Regions from separate parts of the Bacteroides sp. AM16-24 genome, predicted to be linked through region 4. Evidence: riboswitches for the same ligand, from Rfam matches in the RefSeq annotation. Region 4 holds a riboswitch; each other region holds the start of a gene.

Region 1 (3,624 bases), on a different contig from region 4:
ACTTTGTGTACCAGATCTACTACCTCTTCAAGGAAGAAATGATAAAGCAATCCGGATTTCACTGCATGCTGGATGCAACGGTTCAGGTTGATAGTCAACACGCTTTTTGATCCGGTAGATACGCCGCCTGCTCCCAGGGTGTAACTAAATCCGTTATCCTGTATTTCATTACGCAAGCGGCAACAGCTACTTAACGAGTCGGCATTATCACTCATATATGTAAAGAAAGAGTGCCCTTCCGCATACATTTCGGCCGTGAAGTCACCGTATTCCTTATCCAATACATCTCCGTCTTTGGTCAGCAAAGCCATTGTTTCTACGGGGAAGGTAAGAATGGCTTTGGTACGTTCCTTATTGAACCACTTCATGAAGCGCTTTTGCAACCAGCTCAATGATTCCCAATGGGGAGCGTTTCCGTCCGGGAAGACAAAATGCTCGAAAAGGCTGTTGAAATAATATTGATCATAGTAAGCCACATTCCAGAATACTGCCTGAAAATTCCGTGCCCCCGTAGGTTGATTGATGGAATATACGATCTGTTCAAAACAATCGGTGATTATTTTATCTATGGTTCTTTGTTTGGAGGAAAGGTCGGCAAGTTGTTCCGGATGTTTATAGTAATCTTCTCCGTATTCTTTTTCTATGAAATAATTCATATACATCAGAAATTCCGGTGTGGCGCAGGCGCCGCTGAGCATACTCGATACGATAAATACCATATTGATGAATCCTCCGCAGAAAGACTTCAGATTGGTGGGTGCCGTGGAGTTACCGCCTACGGATGCGGTTCCGCTGATCAGCCACGGATACATGGTGATGCTTGCGCAATAATTGGCAAGATTGGTTTCATCATTCTTGTATATGAAGTGTTGGTTCAGCAATTCGATGTAGCGGTCTGAAAGTTCCTTGCCGTACATGTCCTTCAGGCGGTCAGTCAGCAAACGGCGGTTCAGACGGATGAAGTTCGATTTGGGGAGTTCGCCTATCAGTGTGGCTATATTTTTATTTTCCACATTGGCGTTAGCGTCATACTTGCTACCGGTGGCAGGGTTGGAGGCATCGCAGTAATCCATTAGAAAACGGAGCTTGTCACGTACTTCCCGGTCTTCCAGATGTTTCTGTCTGTATAGCATGAACGCTTTTGCTACACTGTAATAGTGTTCAGCCATCAGTGCCACTTCTACTTGGTTCTGTATATCTTCTACACTGGTTCCATCACTGATGTTCACGCGGCTGAGTATGTTGGTGATCACATCTTGTGTGGCAAAACTGCCGACAGATAAAAATGCTTTACTAATTGCGTTCTTGATCTTATCAAGTGAAAACGCTTCTTTTTTCCCATCTCTTTTGACGATGAAAGTCTCCGAATTGATCATACCTGTAATTTAAGATTTAACAAATAAATATTCCTTGTTTAGTTAGCTATACTAAATCAAACGGCAAAATAAGGAGAGTAAGTAATAAAATGAATCTTGGAGGATACACTCTATTGCTTTTCACCCGAAAGCCTGAATGATTACAGATATCGGCAGGTCTTCTGACTTGTTTCCGTTGTGGCGCCTTCCCGGTCTTTGCAGGACCAGTGGCTAAAGAATGCCACAATCTTTTCTCCACATGGTAGGGAGATGAAACTTACAGCTACGGGGATAGTCCCTGATTTTCACAGGATTCCCTTTTAATTCCGTTTCACGCTTGCGGTGATTTGGAAACCGTTATCGCTGACAAAGTTAGAAATAAAATCTATAATCCAACGGATGATAGAAAAAAATATTCCCTGCTTATATTTTTTGTTTTAAAAAGCATCTCCAATGATAATTTCCACTATCTTTGCCCCGAATTGGTTTCGGATGAACATTTCTTTCATTTGGATTAAAAGGGAATCGGGTGTAAATCCCGGACAGTCCCGCTGCTGTGAAGCTCCATAACTTTCTTGATAAATACTTTAGCCACTGGCTGTGAATTGGAGGCCGGGAAGGAATCAGAGAGGGAGTCAGTCAGAAGACCTGCCATTCGTTAAAGTCTGTTGCTACTCGTGGGATTAGGGGAACAGTACGAACGTATAATTGTTTTAATTTAATTAATGCGAAAGGGATGCCTATGAAAAAGGTATGTCCGCGTTGTGGTGCAACCTTTGAGTGTATGCACGATCGGATTTTGTCATGCCATTGCGCTACGGTACGACTGAATGAGCAGCAACGTGCTTATTTGCAAAAGAATTATCCGGGCTGTTTATGTCATGACTGTCTGACGGCAGTCAAAGAGGGTATTGTTATGGATGTATGTGATGCACCCCTTTGCGATAAACAAGAAGAACAATGATTAAAAAAGTATTGATTGCCAATAGAGGCGAGATTGCTGTACGTGTAATGCGTTCCTGCAAAGAGATGGGAATACGTACAGTAGCTGTCTATTCGGAAGCGGATCGTGCAGCAAAACACGTCATGTATGCCGATGAAGCCTGTTTGATAGGTCCGGCAGCTTCCAGAGACAGTTATTTGAATATAGAGAATATAATTCGTGCTGCCCGGCAGCATGAAGCGGATGCCATCCATCCCGGATATGGTTTCTTATCTGAAAATGCCGACTTTGCCCGTCGTTGCAAAGAAGAAGGCATTATTTTTATCGGGCCTTCTGCCGAAACAATGGAAGCGATGGGTGATAAAATCTCAGCCCGTAAACACATGATTGCAGCCGGAGTACCGGTAGTTCCCGGTACGGAACAACCCTTGCAGAGTGCCGGGGAGGCTGTGATGATATGTAATAAGATCGGCTATCCCGTGATGCTGAAAGCCTCTATGGGTGGTGGTGGAAAAGGTATGCGACTGATACATAGTGAGGATGAAGTGGTTGAGGCTTACAATACCGCCCGCTCGGAGTCTATGTCTGCTTTTGGTGACGATACGGTATATCTGGAGAAATTTGTGGAGGAACCCCATCATATTGAATTTCAGGTATTGGGTGATAATCATGGCAATGTGATTCATTTATTCGATCGCGAATGTTCTGTTCAGCGTAGAAATCAAAAAATTGTGGAGGAAAGTCCATCTCCCTTCCTCACTCCGGAATTACGCAGAGAGATGGGAGAGAAGGCTGTGGCTGCCGCCAAAGCAGTGAACTATTCGGGTGCAGGTACTATCGAATTTCTGGTGGATAAGCACCGTCATTTCTATTTCCTGGAAATGAACACCCGTTTGCAAGTGGAACATCCCATTACCGAAGAAGTGGTGGGTGTGGACTTAGTGAAAGAACAGATCATGATTGCAGCCGGTTATCCGTTGCATCTTAAACAGGAAGATTTGTTTCAGCGGGGACATGCTATCGAATGTCGTATCTGTGCGGAAGATACAGAGAATAATTTCATGCCGTCTCCGGGAATCATTAAGTTATTGGCTGAACCGAACGGTATCGGTGTCCGAATCGATAGCTATGTTTACGAAGGGTATGAGATTCCTATCTATTATGATCCCATGATCGGAAAACTGATCGTATGGGCCACCAATCGGCAGTATGCCATTGAGCGTATGCGCCGTGTGCTGTATGAGTATAAAATTACCGGATTGAAGACCAATCTTACTTATCTGAAGCGTATCATGCACAACCCCGATTTCGTAAAGGGAGAATACA
Region 2 (3,624 bases), on a different contig from region 4:
AGGTGATGCCAATGTATTGGAAACAAACAAAATCAATCTGGAATTACTGAATGTACGTACAGAGTTCCGCGCCAATCAGACTGCGCTTGATAATGCCTGGAAATCTCTCCTTGCACTCAACGGAGACCAGTCTTTGCAAGACAATGAACTGAGCAGTTTCCGTTCCATCAATGATTATCCGTTGCCGCTTCTTCCTAACAACTATGAACAGTTACGTTCGGAAGTGTTGGCAGCTGATCAGACTTTGCTGTCATTGAGCAGTGAAAGTGCTGCTGCCCGCAAACAGATTTCTGCAAGTAAGCAAGGCTGGTTGCCAAAATTGGAACTGGGATATCGCCGTAATACTGAGTCCGGTACTCCGTTCAATGGAGTTGTAGTGGGCTTTTCTTTCCCACTGTTTGAAAACCGCAATAAGGTGAAGATAGCCAAAGCACAATCTCTGAATCTCGACTATCAGAAAGAGAACGCTACTTTTCAAGCTGAGGCGACCTTAGCAAAACTGTATAGTGAGGCGCAATCATTGCAAACCTCCATACAGGAATATAGGGAAGCATTCAGTTCACAACAAGATCTTGCATTACTGAAACAAGCCCTTACCGGTGGACAGATCAGCGTGATAGAGTATTTTGTAGAAGTTTCTGTGATTTATCAAAGTAAACAGAATCTGCTTCAATTGGAAAATCAGTATCAGAAGGTAATGGCACAGATATATAAGAGTAAACTATAAGAATATATTCTTATTATATTTATAAAGAAAGCGAAGAACCAACTCCGGCAATTGAAGGAGTTGATTCTTCGCTTTCTTTATAAATAGCATAACAAATCACAGTTTCGTAATTTTCCCCATAAATAGAATTGCTCCCGTACTCTTTTCCTTAATCACGAAAGCAAAAGGACGGTCTACATAGAAAGAAATAGGAGTAGATGGTCCAACGGAAGTTTCAAACATTCCACCAACTGTAACAGCTGCTGCTTCAGTACCTTCCTCATCTACATTTACATAAGTAAATTGCTGCAAAAGACCAATATACAACTCGGCAGCCGACATTTTTGAGAAATCAGCCTTATAACCATCAAAGGCATCCTTCATCCCCATAGCAACCATATCTTCTATGAGCATCTTGTTATACTCCACTTTAAAACGGGGAAGTTTAACCTGCAATTGCCTGCTCGACAAAGCTGCATTCCATTCCTTCCAGTTTTCATAAGTCAATTCGGACAAACTCTCATCCAAAGTCTTATCCACGGCAGGCAATAAGAGCACCATACTGAAAGCTTCGTTGCCATACGGCAATTCTGCGATAGAGAATGCTGAGTTCTGGACATAATTAAACGTTTCTGTCTGATTCATCATATTCACTTTCTGCTCAGCACCATCAGAATTAGTAAAATTTTCCTGGCGAGTATCCGATTTTTGGAATTGACTCTTCCAAATGCCTTTGAAGTAGAGTGCGTTAATCAAATACATACGCGCATCTTCCGGTATTCTCTGTATAACCTCTTTTATACAATTATTCGTCTGCTCAGCGCACCACCGGTTAATCACATCCTTCGCTGTGGGAGATGTGAAATCAAGTTCCTGTACCTGGGCATCATACATCTTCTTATTCACATCCACAAAAGAATCGTAAACTTTAAAACCTTGTTTTACCCAAATAGAATTGGCGATTCCTAATTGAGTGGTATTATCTAAATCCAATAAAGCTGAAGTTAATTTTTGATTATAATTATTCAGATCATCAAGAGAGAAAGAATCGGCAGGAAATCCCAATACGTCCTGCATTTCAGTAAGCGTATTGCCCGAAGCTCCGTTAGTAATCATTGATAAGCAAAATGATGCACTCAATGGAGACACAAAGACATTCGGCTTTTCCTTTTCGGTACTGCACACCTGATCGAAGAAACGGAAAGCAAAGTCTGTACCTTTGTCCATTAAAGCTTGTTCCGCACGGGTGAGATTGATGTCTTGACGTGGTTTAGGTTCCGGTTGAGGAGGAGTCTCATCATTTTGACAAGCTGCAAGGATACTGAGTAGGCTTAGCGCAGCAATAGTTTTCTTTAGCATAAGCATTATAGTATTAGTTTTCTATTAAGTTACTCTGTTAGAATAAATGCATAAATTTATAAAATACTGCACCACATTACAAATTAAACATAAATCTTTCTTATCTTTGCTCCCGGTTTTGTTGGAGTATGCCTTTCGGTATACTCCATGAAAAGGGAATTGGGTGTGACTCCCAAACAGTCCCGCTGCTGTGATCTCCTATTGCAGGATTTGCCAATCACCTGTGCCACTGCCAATATTCGTATGGTGGGAAGGCGGTAAATCCGGAGTAAGTCAGAAGACCTGCAAAACCGATCATTTCTTATGCCTTCGAGGAAAGGGCATGAGGTGTATCTATTTTTATAGCTTTCTATATATGATAAAAGATAATCTATGTCGGTACATCTGGCTACGGTTTTATTTGTTTTGCTTTGTATGTTGGCTTTGCGCCAGCCTGCAAGCACAACAGGTGGGAGACTCCATTACAGGAAAAGTACATGCAATTCCGGAAGTGGGGATAAAAGGTCGGCGTGTACCACCGGCTCTCTCAGCAACCGCCCCGCTCCAACAGATGAAGAAAACTGATATGGAACGTTTGGGAGTATCGGATGTGGCCGATGCAGTTCGCCATTTCTCGGGAGTCAGCGTTAAGGATTATGGTGGAGTTGGTGGATTAAAGACTGTTTCTGTACGCAGTTTGGGAGCGCAACATACAGCAGTCAGCTATGACGGAGTGACTGTCAGTGATTGTCAGTCAGGGCAGGTAGATATCTCCCGTTTTTCGTTAGACAATGTTTCTGAACTGGCACTCAGCATTGGGCAGAGTGATAATATTTACCAGACAGCAAAGATGTTTGCCTCTGCCGGTGCTTTAAGTATCGAAACCGCACGTCCGGACTTTAGTGACAGACCTTTCCGGTTGCTTGCAAATATGAAAACCGGTTCTTACGGGCTTGCTAATCCTTCTTTATTTTATGCTCAAAAATTAAGTAACCGTTTCAGTCTTTCTGCCCATGCTGATTATTTACGAGCAGACGGCAATTATCCTTTCAAAATGTGGAATGGGAATAAACTGATTGACTCCAAACGAAACAATAGTGATATAGAGACTTATCGGGCAGAATTAAATTTGTTTGTAACTCTGAATGAGAAACAGGATTTGAAAGCCAAAGTTTATCTCTTTGATTCGGAAAGAGGGTTACCCGGCGGAGTAATTTATGACAATCCGTATGCTGCCGAAAGACTATATGACCGTAATTACTTCGGCCAATTGAAGTATGAGAATCGGTTCTCTGAGAAATGGAAACTACAAGCAAGTGGAAAATTTAACTTCAGCTGGAACCGGGACTATAATAATGAATCTTCCGGTATTACAGACAATCGTTTCCGCCAGACTGAGACTTACTTATCCGCTACCCTATGGAACGAACCGGTGAAAGGGTTATCTTTCTCATTAGCACAGGATTTCGCCTATAACTATTTGTCAACGACTTTACAGAACAATCAATATCCGGAACGTTTCACCTATTTAACAGCAATAGCCACACACTATAAAAGCAACCGATTTTCTGCTACCGCTT
Region 3 (3,624 bases), on a different contig from region 4:
ATGCGTACCAATTCTACTTTGGAAAATTCGTGCAGACGATTCAAACCGCGCACATCTTTACCGTAAGATCCGGCTTCGCGACGGAAACACTGCGTGTAAGCGCAGTTTTTGATAGGAAGTTGTTTCTCTTCCAGAATCACGTCGCGATAGATATTTGTTACAGGTACTTCAGCTGTTGGAATGAGATATAAATCGTCTACTTCGCAATGGTACATCTGTCCTTCCTTATCGGGCAACTGGCCTGTTCCGTAACCGGAAGCTGCATTTACCACTGTCGGAGGCATGATTTCCAGATAGCCAGCCTTGCGGGCTTCGTCCAGGAAGAAGTTGATCAGTGCGCGTTGCAACTGTGCACCTTTTCCTTTGTAAACCGGGAATCCGGCTCCTGTGATCTTTACGCCTAAGTCGAAGTCAATCAAATCATATTTCTTCGTCAGTTCCCAATGAGGTAGTGCATCTTTGGGAAGTTCGGTTTCCATGCCACCCATTTTCTCTACTACATTATCCTCGGCGCCCACACCTTCGGGTACTTCATCATAAGGTATATTAGGAATGGTGTAGAGCAGATTCTGCATATCTTCAGCAGCCTGGTCCATTTCGGCTTGCAGAGTCTTGTTAGTTTCTTTTAGCTCGGCTACACGACTTTTGGCAGTTTCAGCTTCCTCTTTTTTCCCTTCCTTTATCAGTTGTCCGATAGATTTGGAAATAGAGTTCACTTCAGAGAGGTTATTATCTAATACAGACTGTGTGCTACGTCTTTTGTCGTTAAAGGCAATTACTTGGTCTATTGTCTCTTTAGCATTTTTGAAATGCTTCTTTTCCAGTCCGCGGATCACCGCGTCGGTGTTTTCTGTAATTTGTTTGATGGTAAGCATATCTTGATACTTTGTTTTGATTAAAATCTTGATTTGAGAGCACAAAGATAAGTAAAAAACAAATAAGGTGTTGTTTTTGCTATAAAAAGAAAGGGATGCAATCCATTGGATTACATCCCTTTTCTTTATTTTTTATTCTGAAACTTACGCTTCTGCGCTTTCAGCGGGGATTACAGATACATAACGTCTGTCTTCCTTGGTTACTTTGAACTGTACAGTTCCGTCTACTAAAGCGAAAAGAGTGTGGTCTTTACCCATACCGATGTTGTTACCCGGGTGGAATTCAGTACCTCTTTGACGAACGATGATGTTACCAGCTTTGCAAACTTCGCCACCAAATATCTTAACGCCTAATCTCTTGCTCTGTGATTCGCGGCCGTTCTTAGAACTACCGACACCTTTTTTATGTGCCATTTCTTCTTACTGTTTTAAATTGATTAAGCTACTACTTCTGTGATTGTTAACTCTGTGAATTGTTGACGGTGACCGTTCAACTTGCGATGACCTTTTCTTCTTTTCTTGTGGAAAATGAGAACTTTGTCACCTTTTACCAGGCTTGATACAATTTGGCAAACTACTTTTGCACCTTCTACGGTGGGAGCACCTACGGTGATAGCACCTTCTTTGTCTACCAAAAGAACTTTGTCAAATTCTACTGTTGTACCGTTTTCTGCATTCTGGATGTGGTGTACAAACAGCTTTTTGCCAGCTTCTGCTTTAAATTGCTGACCGTTGATTTCTACAATTGCGTACATTTCTTATATATAATGTATAAGTTAGCTCCGTCGGGTGGTCTCTAATCACTTAGAAAGCACTTTGTCGAACCCGGTGCGGAATAATCGGGCACAAAAGTACTTCTTTTATTTGGAACAGGCAAACGTTTCTTCCTCTTTTTTTGAGGAATAGATTTGTGAAATCTGTCAGGAAGGGATTCTTGCAAGTCTGCTTCATACCAACTCCGTGTCAAAGCCGTACCAACTCCGTATCAAGTCCAAGCGTATAGATACGGAGAAGACACGGAGTAAATAAGACTCAGATATAATGAATATACGGGGCCTATTCATAAAGCCTTGAGTACTGAACCAAGCAAACTTATAAGAGAGAATAAAACATTAAATTCATTTTCTTTTTTTTTAGAATATTCTTCCTTGCATGATTTATAATGTCTATCTTTGCACTCGGATTTAAGAATCCGGCTTTCGGGTGCTTCGTGATATATCTTATCAAACGAGGTGAAAAGGGAATCAGGTGAAACTCCTGAACAGACCCACTGCTGTGAGCTTCATTAAACTTTTCGGATAAATTCTACACTTGTCCACTGTCCGTATAGGATGGGAAGGACTTCCGGAGAGGAAGCGAGTCAGAAGACCTGCCTGCAAAGTTTGCAATCTACAGTTTCGGGGGAAAAGGAACTTAAGAGATTCACATTGCTTCAACTCATATTGTTATAGATATGAGAGGTCATTGCTCTGACTTCGTACCTCGAAACATAACGGAAAATAATTGTGTGTATGCAGAAGAAACGCATTTTGAGGTTATGTTGTGCAGTGCTAATGGTATCATTATCCGCCTGCGAATATGAGGATGATTTTCCTGCCGGAGTGGGCGAGGGTAATATCGAAGCTATTGTTTTGAACGAGGGAAGAATAGGTACGAATATGGGAGCTATATCTGTATTGTACCGTAACGGGATGGTGAGTCCCGATGTCTTTCGTGTTGTGAATAACCGACCGTTAGGGGATGTAGCACAATCTATTACGATGATTAATGGGAAGTACTTCATCGCTTTGAACAATTCTAAGAAAATCGAGATTGTAAATTCCAAGACTTTCGAATCCGAAGGTACGATACTTTATACACAGGCAGGATTACCACGTCAGATTGTGGCTATATCGGATACTACTGCTATCGTTTCCGATCTTTTAAGTAACAATGTCTCCGGTGTTGATTTGCCCAGCCAGCTGGTACGGATTCGTACCGTGCCTCCTTATGGTACTCCCTTGGAATATATCGTTATCAGAAAATGGGTAGAATATATGGAAGTGTCTGAACATAAACTTTTGGGTATTACAGCAAAAGGGGTTTATGTGTTCGATCTGGACAATATTACTCTGGAAGGAAGCCGCATGATAGAAGAAGTCTATAATGAGGAAGTCACTAAAACCTGTAAATTGCTGAAAGACAAAAATGGCAAGATATGGGCTTTGATGAACGAACGTGATAAAGGCAAACTTACTGCTATCCTGTTAAAGTGTATTGATCCGCAGACGGAGAAGGTAGTGACTACTTACAGACTGCCTTTTGTCAGTAAGAATGAAGCCAAAGAAGGGGATGTAACCGGAACTATCAGCTATAACCGGACTGACATGGATGCTACTAAAACTCTGATCTATTTTAGTGTGCGAACCTGCAAACCGGGTCTTCCGAATGACTCACAACAAAGTATTTATACGTTGAATACGGATGATGGCACTTTTAAATTACATCGTCATGTACCTGGAGTAGATATGATGTATGGTTGTGGAGTAAGTCCGCAAGGGGAAGTGTATATCTGCGACTGCCTGGACTATTCGGCACAGCGTGGTTATATTCGTCATTATAAAGAGAGTGGAAATGTTGAAAGTTACCGTGTTGGTATTTATCCCAATCAGGTCTATTTCCCTGAATCATCCGAAGTTCAATAATCTAAGTTTATGAGAAAACTGTTTTTCCTGATAGTTGCCGCATGCCTGCTGGTGACTGATGCGAT
Region 4 (3,624 bases):
GTTTCATGCAACGGAAAATTATCTGGAAGTTTTCCATAAGGACGGAACTTTTGCCCGTTATAAATTATTCCAGAATGGAGGGATCTTTGTTTCTCCGGGTGAAGAGGTGATTCCGGGACAGCCGCTTGGCATCATTGGCGGAGAGAACTACAAGCAGGGTTCCCATTTGCGTTTCAGTATTTATTGTCCCGATCAGCCGGATTACTCGTATGTACCTGATTTTTGTCTTTCTCAGGAGGAAGTAGGCAAGCCTGAACCTCGTGTGATGTATAAGTCCTGGCACCCTGTCGCGATTGTTGTGCGGGAGATGAGTAAGAAGGAGAAGAAGAAATTTCTGTCAAAGGAATGAACTGTTGACAAAAAGATAGTAAAACTTTTGTTTAATCCTGTATAAATGCTTATATTCGACCCGTGGAAGATTTTCTACGGGTCTTTTTGTTAACTAAATGTCAAAATAATAAGCAAGCACTATGGAATTACCTTTTGCAGAGTCTTGGAAAATTAAAATGGTGGAACCCATTCGGAAGAGTACCCGCCAGGAACGTGAGCAGTGGCTGAAAGAAGCCCATTACAATGTGTTCCAGCTGAAATCCGAGCAAGTATATATCGATTTGATAACCGACTCCGGTACGGGAGCAATGAGCGATCGCCAATGGGCAGCGATGATGTTGGGCGACGAAAGTTATGCAGGTGCTTCCTCCTTCTTCAACCTGAAAGAAGTGATCACCCGTCTGACTGGTTTTGAATATGTCATTCCCACTCATCAGGGACGTGCAGCCGAGAATGTGCTTTTCTCTTACCTGGTACATGAGGGAGATATTGTTCCGGGTAACTCTCACTTTGATACCACCAAGGGGCATATCGAGGGCCGGAAGGCCATTGCTTTGGATTGCACCATCGATGAAGCGAAAAATACTCAGTTGGAAATACCTTTTAAAGGCAATGTCGATCCTGTGAAATTGGAAAAAGCATTGCAGGAGCATGCTGACCGTATACCGTTTATCATCGTTACCATTACGAACAACACGGCCGGCGGACAGCCCGTATCCATGCAGAACCTTCGTGAAGTCCGTGCTCTTGCGGATAAGTATCATAAACCTGTATTATTTGACTCCGCACGTTTTGCGGAAAATGCTTACTTCATCAAAATGCGTGAAGATGGCTATAGCGGTAAAACAATCAAGGAAATTACGAAAGAGATGTTCGAACTGGCAGATGGTATGACTATGAGTGCCAAGAAGGATGGTATCGTCAATATGGGAGGCTTCATTGCTACACGAAAAAAAGATTGGTACGAAGGTGCCAAAGGCTTTTGCGTGCAATATGAAGGGTATCTTACTTACGGTGGTATGAATGGTCGTGACATGAATGCACTTGCCACAGGACTGGATGAGAATACGGAATTTGATAATCTGGAAACCCGCATCCGTCAGGTAGAATATCTGGCAAAGAAGTTGGATGAATACGGTATTCCTTATCAGCGTCCAGCAGGTGGACATGCCATTTTTGTGGATGCAACGAAGGTACTGACGCATGTGCCGAAGAATGAATTCCCGGCACAGACTCTAACGGTTGAATTGTATCTTGAAGCCGGTATCAGAGGATGTGAAATCGGTTATATCCTGGCAGACCGTGATCCGGTTACTCGTGAGAACCGTTTTACCGGGCTGGATTTATTGCGTCTTGCTATTCCCCGTCGCGTATATACGGATAATCACATGAATGTGATAGCAGTAGCGTTGAAGAATGTTTTCGACCGTCGTGAAAGTATTACTAATGGAGTCCGTATTACTTGGGAGGCTCCCCTGATGCGTCATTTCACTGTTCAATTGGAACGTACATAACTACTTTCTTTTTCATAATACAAATGAGGTTACCCGGATTCATATATTGAAGGGGTAACCTCATTTCTTTTATTTATCTTCTTTCTCGTTATTCATTCTGTAACTTAATGCTCCTGACGGGCATTTCTTGATTTGAGCGATCAATTCTTCCGTCGTTGCATTTTCAGCCGTTATCCACGGTTTTTCTTTCGGATGATATACATTCGGAAGGGTCTTGGTACAAATGCCTGCATGTTGGCACAGGCCGGGTTGCCAGATGATGGTCACTTCCCCGTTCGTATATTCTTTCTTTATATTCATAACTATTTATTATTGAATGTGAATACCTTTCATTACAAATCTTTTCCATTCGGGATGTTTGTGAATGTATCCCGCTACAAACGGGCAGAGAGGTACTAATCTAAGTCCTTGTTTTTCTATATCTTTTAATGCTTTTTCTACTAACTGGCTGCCGATGCCTTTACCACCCAGTTGAGTGGGTACTTCGGTGTGTGTCAGGTAAATCTCCCCATTCGTTGATTTTATATACTCAATCTTTGGAGTATATTGATCGACATGGAACTCATATTGGTGACGTTCTTCATTGTCGATCAGTTTATAATCTGCTTCCATAACTCTTCGTATTGATTGTTTACTGTATGTATAACACGCGGATGATGAAATTTGTTTTGGGAAAGTTACAGAATAAAATGTCCGGGCGAAATCCCTTCGACCGGACACCATTCAAATAAACTTGGCAGAGTTTATTGTTCCTTACTTTCTTTGAAGCCGAGTGGATGAATGAAATGAGGGGACGATTTGCCCGTTTCATTTAGACTCAACGCTTTTTCCTCGAAAGCAGTGATAAAAACAGTGCATGGCAGGTCTTCTGACTTGTTTCTGTTGCCAGGCGCCTTCCCGGAAGCGGACTTCCAGTGGCTATTGGTAGTTTGCCTGCAACCTATCATGAAACTTACAGCAGCGGGACTGTTCAGGACTTGCACCTGATTCCCTTTTAATTACCGTCTCTGAACAAAGACAGTAAACCAATGCATCGCAAAGATAAGGAAAAAAGTGATTAGTGCAAACCGTTTCTTACTTTTCCTTTGCCAGGGTGAATACGAATTCTAATCCGCCCCCCTGGTTGTTCTTGGCCGAAATGGTACCTCCATGGATGATTACCGAGTTCTTTACGATAGCCAATCCCAATCCTGTACCGCCCAGTTTGCGTGAGCGTCCTTTATCTACCCGGTAGAAGCGTTCGAATAAGCGGTTCAGATGTTCGGGAGAGACGCCCACGCCGGTATCGGCAAAACTAAAGTAGTAGAAGTTCTCGTCCTCGCGGAAACAGCTGATGTTGATGCGTATATCCGTGCCTGCATAAGCAATGGCATTGTCCATCAGGTTGCGGAAAATGGAGTATAGCAGGGAGTAATTTCCCCGTAGTTGTATCTTCGGTTTTAGGGAGTTGACTACGGTGATATGCTTTTCTTCCAGTTCCAGGGATACCTCGTTTACGATATTGCCTACCAACAGGCTGATGTCTACTTTCTCCATGTCGATCATGTTGGCGGCTTCGTCCATACGCGTTAATACGGAGATGTCGCGTAGCAGTCGGCTTAACCGGTTGCTTTGGGCATAACATCGCTCTATGAATGTCTGCATCTTCTCCCGGGAGATGTTTTCATTGTTGACGATGGTTTCCAAATAGCCCTGTATACTGCTGACCGGGGTTTTCAGTTCATGTGCGATGTTCTGCGTCAACTGGCGTTTCAGGCGGATCTGCTCTTCTTCCTGAGTG

What was found. A riboswitch is a leader RNA that binds a small molecule or an ion and turns the genes downstream of it on or off. The one in region 4 is predicted to bind cobalamin.
Region 1: it holds a riboswitch for cobalamin, as region 4 does, so the genes downstream of both, nrdD (anaerobic ribonucleoside-triphosphate reductase) here and DW182_RS01210 (GNAT family N-acetyltransferase) in region 4, are expected to answer to the same signal.
Region 2: it holds a riboswitch for cobalamin, as region 4 does, so the genes downstream of both, DW182_RS16660 (TonB-dependent siderophore receptor) here and DW182_RS01210 (GNAT family N-acetyltransferase) in region 4, are expected to answer to the same signal.
Region 3: it holds a riboswitch for cobalamin, as region 4 does, so the genes downstream of both, DW182_RS18070 (DUF5074 domain-containing protein) here and DW182_RS01210 (GNAT family N-acetyltransferase) in region 4, are expected to answer to the same signal.

What each region holds. Positions count from the first base shown of each region.
Region 1 covers NZ_QRKI01000010.1:17,901-21,524, forward strand. The annotation lists gene nrdD (anaerobic ribonucleoside-triphosphate reductase) at 1-1,376, opposite strand, end outside; cobalamin riboswitch at 1,510-1,729, opposite strand; cobalamin riboswitch at 1,822-2,026, shown strand; gene DW182_RS12610 (cysteine-rich CWC family protein) at 2,092-2,319, shown strand; gene accC (acetyl-CoA carboxylase biotin carboxylase subunit) at 2,316-3,624, shown strand, end outside.
Region 2 covers NZ_QRKI01000015.1:110,566-114,189, reverse strand. The annotation lists gene DW182_RS16670 (TolC family protein) at 1-727, shown strand, start outside; gene DW182_RS16665 (serpin family protein) at 824-2,065, opposite strand; cobalamin riboswitch at 2,167-2,370, shown strand; gene DW182_RS16660 (TonB-dependent siderophore receptor) at 2,421-3,624, shown strand, end outside.
Region 3 covers NZ_QRKI01000018.1:69,212-72,835, forward strand. The annotation lists gene serS (serine--tRNA ligase) at 1-875, opposite strand, end outside; gene rpmA (50S ribosomal protein L27) at 1,020-1,289, opposite strand; gene rplU (50S ribosomal protein L21) at 1,313-1,630, opposite strand; cobalamin riboswitch at 2,060-2,267, shown strand; gene DW182_RS18070 (DUF5074 domain-containing protein) at 2,387-3,559, shown strand; gene DW182_RS18075 (TonB-dependent siderophore receptor) at 3,569-3,624, shown strand, end outside.
Region 4 covers NZ_QRKI01000001.1:309,176-312,799, forward strand. The annotation lists gene DW182_RS01195 (M23 family metallopeptidase) at 1-349, shown strand, start outside; gene DW182_RS01200 (tryptophanase) at 471-1,844, shown strand; gene DW182_RS01205 ((4Fe-4S)-binding protein) at 1,914-2,144, opposite strand; gene DW182_RS01210 (GNAT family N-acetyltransferase) at 2,154-2,456, opposite strand; cobalamin riboswitch at 2,685-2,889, opposite strand; gene DW182_RS01220 (cell wall metabolism sensor histidine kinase WalK) at 2,919-3,624, opposite strand, start outside.